3 regions of the Rhodopseudomonas sp. BR0G17 genome follow, and region 3 is predicted to be linked to each of the others. Evidence: predicted binding sites of a transcription regulator. Region 3 holds the regulator's gene; each other region holds the start of a gene.
The links. Region 3 encodes LexA, which represses DNA repair genes until DNA is damaged. Its sites were predicted from a motif close to TGTTCNNNNTGTGTTCNG; they were not measured.
Positions count from the first base shown of each region.

Region 1: the regulator LexA is predicted to act here: its motif matches at 1,101-1,118, upstream of recA (recombinase RecA).
Region 2: the regulator LexA is predicted to act here: its motif matches at 876-893, upstream of DY467_RS10700 (helicase-related protein).

Region 1 is NZ_QUML01000032.1:25,780-27,981, forward strand. It holds gene DY467_RS20485 (hypothetical protein) at 252-440, shown strand; gene DY467_RS20490 (hypothetical protein) at 458-715, opposite strand; gene recA (recombinase RecA) at 1,205-2,202, shown strand, end outside.
Region 2 is NZ_QUML01000010.1:159,932-162,133, reverse strand. It holds gene DY467_RS10700 (helicase-related protein) at 1-800, opposite strand, end outside; gene DY467_RS10695 (DUF3108 domain-containing protein) at 1,102-1,974, opposite strand.
Region 3 is NZ_QUML01000006.1:160,669-162,870, reverse strand. It holds gene DY467_RS07310 (molybdopterin molybdotransferase MoeA) at 1-377, shown strand, start outside; gene lexA (transcriptional repressor LexA) at 554-1,264, shown strand; gene DY467_RS07300 (ComEC/Rec2 family competence protein) at 1,324-2,202, opposite strand, start outside.

The DNA of each region.
Region 1 (2,202 bases), on a different contig from region 3:
TCGCAGCGCGCACGCCCGTCAGTCACGTCTCCTGTCGAAGCGGATGGCACCCTCAGGCTAGTACGAGCGAAAATGCCTGTCGATCCGAAATGCTGTCCGCCAGTTCCAGGGGGAGCGGTCGGCGCTGTCAGGAAAACCCTGATCTGCCGATACCGCTGCTGCGGCCGATTGCCCTCAGCCGAAGGAATGGATGGTGGAGCGGGGCGGCTGCGGTAAAGCTGGCGCGCGGTCATTGCACGGGACGATGGAAGATGAGTTTTTGGTACGTGGTCGACGCCGTCGCAGTCGGAATCATCCTGCCCTGGATCGTCGCGACCTATCGGCTGCTCGAAGCCTTCAAGCGCGGCACCGGCGCGGGCCTGACCAAATGGGCGATCTACGCCGCGGTCTGCGTGCCGGCGATGCTGCTGGTGATGTGGGGCATCCAGAACCTGCGCTGAGCCGGCCGGCGCAGCGTTCACAGCCGCTCAGTGCCGCCGCCATACACCGCCGCCGCGGCGCCGCCATTGCGGATCCGCCGCGCCTCGGTCATCGCCCGCTGCACTCCGAGATCGGCGGAGTCGCTGGAGAAGGTGATCAGCCGGTTGCAGTTCGGGCACTGGGTCTGAAACCCCTCCCGCATGTTCTTGATCTTCTCCCGGAACGGCTCGCGGCAGCGGCCGCACAGCACCCGCACTTTGTCCGGGATCTTCGGAGTGGCAAGAAGGCTATCCATCCTTTCAGTTGTGGCGAAGCCGGGTTGAGAAAGGATGAAGGCGCGGCGCGGGGACGGCGGTTCGTACGGCGGGACGCGAGCTGATTTGAGTAGGAAGCCCGACCAAGCTGCAAGCGCGAGCTAATCGCTTGCTGATGCTATTCGGCCCGCAGAAATGACGCCGCGACTTGCTGCTTAGCAGGCGGCTCGCCCGACCTGGTTAGTTTAGCGACTCTGTAGCTTGGCGTTCTGTTCGATGCCGTCGCGGAGGCCGGCTCGGCACTGCTATCGGCCCAGGGCGCCTTCCGACCGCACGTCGTCAGGACTGGCGGATGCATTCCAGCTTGAGCGGCCGCCGGAGTCCGAAATTGTGCTGCCGCCCCTCGTGAAAGCACCGGATTTCGACAAGAACATATTGCGAACGGAGAACAAATAGGGTACGTTGATTTTGTCGGCTGAGCCCGGCGCCTGTTTGTCCAGTTGGCGAATCCGTCCATAAGGAGCACGTTGATGGCTGCCCCCACCGCATTGCGTATCGTCGAAGGTTCTTCCATGGACAAATCCAAGGCGCTCTCCGCCGCGCTGTCCCAGATCGAACGTCAGTTCGGTAAGGGCTCGGTGATGAAGCTCGGCAAGAACGACCGCGCGATGGAAATCGAGACGATTTCCTCCGGGTCGCTCGGACTCGACATCGCGCTCGGCGTCGGCGGCCTGCCGAAGGGCCGGATCGTCGAAATCTACGGGCCGGAATCGTCGGGCAAGACCACGCTGGCGCTGCATTGCGTCGCCGAGGCCCAGAAGAAGGGCGGCATCTGCGCCTTCATCGACGCCGAACACGCGCTCGACCCGGTCTATGCCCGCAAGCTCGGCGTCAATGTCGACGACCTGTTGATCTCGCAGCCTGATCACGGCGAGCAGGCGCTGGAAATCGCCGACACGCTGGTGCGCTCCGGCGCGATCGACGTGCTGATCGTCGACTCGGTGGCGGCGCTGGTGCCGCGCGCCGAACTCGAAGGCGAAATGGGCGACGCGCTGCCCGGCCTGCAGGCCCGCCTGATGAGCCAGGCGCTGCGCAAGCTGACCGCGTCGATCAACAAGTCCAACACCATGGTGATCTTCATCAACCAGATCCGGATGAAGATCGGCGTGATGTACGGCTCGCCGGAAACCACCACCGGCGGCAACGCGCTGAAGTTCTACGCCTCGGTCCGCCTCGACATCCGCCGCATCGGTGCGATCAAGGAGCGCGACGAGGTGATCGGCAACCAGACCCGCGTCAAGGTGGTGAAGAACAAGCTGGCGCCGCCGTTCAAGCAGGTCGAATTCGACATCATGTACGGCGAGGGCGTCTCCAAGATGGGCGAGATCCTCGACCTCGGCGTCAAGGCCGGCATCGTCGAGAAGTCCGGCGCCTGGTTCTCGTATGACAGCCAGCGGCTCGGCCAGGGACGTGAGAACGCCAAGTCGTTCCTGCGCTCCAACCCGGACATGACCGCCAAGATCGAAGC
Region 2 (2,202 bases), on a different contig from region 3:
AATTCAGGCGGGGTCAGGCGGCGAAACTGATAGCCGTCGAATTTGCGGTCGGACGCGAACGCGACGTGGTCGACGTCGAGGTTGAGCCCCATGCCGATTGCATCGGTGGCGATCAGGTAATCGACGTCACCGGACTGAAACATCGCCACTTGGGCGTTGCGGGTGCGCGGGCTCAGCGAGCCCAGCACCACCGCGGCACCGCCGTGCTGGCGCTTGATCAATTCGGCGATCGCATAGACCTCGTCGGCCGAGAACGCCACGATCGCGGTCCGTCGTGGCTGACGGGTCAGCTTGCGGTCGCCGGCATATTCGAGCTGCGACAGCCGCGGCCGGGTGACGATGCTGGCGCCCGGCAACAGCCGCTCGATCATCGGCCGCATCGTCGCGGCGCCGAGCAGCAGCGTCTCGTCGCGGCCGCGCCGGCGCAGAATCCGATCGGTGAAGACGTGGCCGCGCTCGAGATCGGCCGCGATCTGGATTTCGTCGACCGCCAGGAACGAGACGTCGAGATCGCGCGGCATCGCCTCGACAGTCGATACCCAGTAGCGCGGCTTGGAGGGTTTGATCTTCTCTTCGCCAGTGACCAGCGCGACGGCGTTGGCGCCGACCTTGTCGACGATCTTGTTATAGACCTCGCGCGCAAGCAGCCGCAGCGGCAAGCCGATCAGGCCCGACGGGTGCGCGACCATCCGCTCGATCGCCAGATGCGTCTTGCCGGTGTTGGTCGGCCCCAGCACCGCAGTCACGCCGGCGCCGGGGACGCGGTCATTGGTAAACGCCTCAGAGTACAGGTTGGGCATTTCGACTTGATTTCTGCGTGGTCGCGGTCAGATCTGTGTCACATCGCGACGCCGCAGCAATCGCCGATTAAGGGCTGGAACGAGTCCGGAACGAAACGCGGCCGAATCGCTGACTCGTTCTGAGTCGGGAGTGGCTGACGCAATATGTCGTACAGGGCTCAGCTGCGCGCTCAAGATCAGGTGAAAAGACAGGCCATTATCCTCTTCGCCCGGGTGAGTTCGCCGCGGTTCATGCGTTCCGCGATTCCGATGGGAGTCAACATGATTCAACGCCGCCGATCGCAGGCAGGCGGGGCCGCGCCTATTGCGCGCGTGACGCCGACTTCGGCGGTGCGGCCTGGGTGATGAATTGCGTTGCTTCCAGCATCGCGTTACCGACCGGCGTCGGGATCTTCAGCCGGAAGGGCGCAAGCACGCGGGTGCCGGCGATAGGCGCCAGCCAGACTTCCATGTCGCGCTGTTTGATCAGGTATTTGATCGCGGCGCGATCCGGGATGTAGCCCGACACCGGGCTGAAATACACTGCGCACACCAGAGCCGGTCCGCGATAGCCTTTTTCGGCCTTCACCGTCTCGGTGCGCTTGTACTCCATCCGCAGATCGTATCGCATGCGGCCGTCGAAGATCGGCGTCGACACCCGGCAGGAGTCTGGGCTGAGCACGTCGCCGGTGCCCGGCACGCGCAGGAACGACGCCGTCATCGGATCGATCACACCGCGGCGATGCGCGTCCGTCACCGGGATGCGGTCGTCGTCCGGTGGTGGCTCGGGCTCGATGCTCGACTCTTTGACGTTGCCGTTCGCGAGCGTGATGCGGATGGTTTCGGTTTTCTTACCGCCCGTGATGCTGGCCATGTAGTTGCCGGGCACCAGCTGGCCGTTGATCACTCGGCCCTGCGCTTCGCCGCGGCCGTGGCCACTGGAAAACGCCTGCATCACGCCGGAGGTCGTCCCGGTCGCGGATGCCGAATAGAAATCATCGTCGACCTGGATCACCCAGGCGCCCTTGCCGACCTCGATCCCGGCGAGGGAGGCCTCATAGCGGGCGTCGAGCTTGCCCTGAGCAGCCGCAGGAACAGCGGTCAGCACCGCGGCGGCAGCCAGCACCCCGCCCAGACCCGCGTACCGGGTCGACGTGGGAATGACAGTGGCAATGTGGCGGCTGCTGATGTTCACGAACGATGTCCTGCCTGGCGCGGAGGCGCCGTCGATGGGTCAACTCGCACCGGGCCGATTTGTTGGTGTCGGAACCGATTACGTCCTTTATATGGTGCCAGATGCTTGATGGTGCCCGCAAATCCGCGTATCGCTGGGCACCTAGCGGCAGTTCCCGATTCGCCATTTTCGGGTTCCGGCGCAGCCGTCGCTTGACGCTGCGCGCCAGCCCTTTTATAGGTCCGCGGT
Region 3 (2,202 bases):
GCAAGCCGATGATGCACGGCCATCTCGGCCCGATGCGGGTGATCGGCCTGCCCGGCAATCCGGTGTCGTCCTACGTCTGCGCGGTGCTGTTCATGGTGCCGCTGATCCGCGCGCTGTGCGGCATGAGCGAGCCAAGGCATGTCCGCGAGCCGGCGCTGCTCGGCGCGGACCTTTCTGCCAACGATCAGCGCGAAGACTATCTGCGCGCCACGCTGTCGCACGACCAAACCGGACGGCAGATCGCCACTCCGGTCGACAGCCAGGATTCGTCGCTGCTGGCGCGGCTGGCGTCGGCGGAAGCGCTGATCGTGCGCCCGGCTTTCGCGCCGGCCGCACCGGCCGGTTCACCCTGCGTCATCCTTAAGCTCCCGCTATAGCGACCCGTGAAAATCCTAGATTTCGATTAAGAGGTTGCGGAACACACCCCGAACAGATAGTGTCCGTTCATGATTTGTTTTCGAGATTCGGCGACGATGACGCTCTCACAAGGGCTCGTGGCCCGAACCGAAACGCACCTCGAACCGGCACATCATCGCCGACTGGGGATTTGCCGATGCTGACGCGCAAGCAGTTTGAGCTGTTGAAATTCATCAACGAGCGACTGAAGGAAGCCGGCGTGCCGCCGTCCTTCGACGAGATGAAGGATGCGCTCGACCTCCGTTCCAAGTCCGGCATTCATCGCCTGATCACCGCGCTGGAAGAGCGCGGCTTCATCCGGCGGCTGCCCAATCGCGCCCGCGCGATCGAAGTCATCAAGCTGCCCGACACCGGCGGGATGCCCGGCAACAGCCGGCGCGGTTTCACCCCGAGCGTGATCGAAGGCAATCTCGGCAAGGTGCGGCCGCCAAGCCCGGCGCCGGCCGAGGATGACAACGATCGCGGCAGCGTCGCGGTGCCGGTGATGGGACGGATCGCAGCCGGTACGCCGATCGAAGCCCTGCAAAGCCGCAGCCACACCATCAGCGTTCCAGCCGACATGCTCGGCAGCGGCGAACACTACGCGCTGGAAGTGCGCGGCGACTCGATGGTCGAAGCAGGCATCCTCGATGGCGACATGGCGCTGATCCAGAAGAACGACATCGCCGACACCGGCGACATCGTGGTGGCGCTGATCGACGAAGAGGAAGCTACGCTGAAACGCTTCCGCCGCCGCGGCGCCTCGATCGCGCTGGAGCCGGCCAACGCCGCCTACGAGGTGCGGATCCTGCCGCCGAACCGCGTCCGCATCCAGGGCAAGCTGATCGGGCTGTACCGCAAGTATTGAGGCGTGCAGTGGACAGAGCTGGTCGCCCGCTCTGTCGTCGGCGTGCGGGCCTTTGCGCCCTACTCGTCGCCCACTTGGTCCTGCGGAGCCGGCGTGGCGTCGATCGGCGCACGGCGGCGACTTGAAGGTTCGGTCGAGATAGACGCGTCCGTCGCCTCCGCGGCCGCTGGAGCCCAGGGCCGGCTCTGGCCGCGAGGTCGGGCGGCCTCCGCCACGAACAGCCCTGGATCGTTTGCGCTCCGCCGCAGCGCCAGCGCGCCATTCGCCTGCAATTCGTCCCGGCCGATCACCCGTGCGGCGCAATCCGGCGGTGGCTGGCCGGCCGTGACGATCAGCACGGCACGGGCGCAATCGTCGGCGAGCCCGTCGGGGCGGAGCGACAGCGCCACCAGCCGTCCGTCGGCGAGCGGCGTGACACAGCCGTCCGGATCGCAGGAGACGCCGGCACGCAGCGACGCTGCATCCGGGGCACGGGAATCGGCATCGGAAGCGAGCCACTCCTTCAGCCGAAAGCTATCCCCGCCGCCCTGCATCAGGCGCAGCCGGCCGTCGGCGCCGCGTACCGCGACCTGCCTGCCGTCGCCGGCAATCAGCACCTCCGGCTGCGGCGTCAGCGCCGCCCAGGCGATGGCGACGCCAACGCCGAGCGCCCCGGCCCAGCGCAGCGGCGAGCGGAGCAGACCGAGCATCACGATACCGAGCGAGGCGACGAGCAAGGGGCCGGTGCCGAACGCGGTGACGCGGCCGACCGCGCCGGGCAGCGACGCCACCCATCGGGCGACCAGGATCATCCAGTCGATCCCGAGTTCCATGATCCGCCAGAACGGCGCATCGAGCCCGAACGGCATCGCCGCGAGCCCGAGCAGCCCCGCCGGCATCACGATCGCCGACACCACCGGCATGGCCGCCAGATTGCTGAGTACACCATAGGGGGTGAT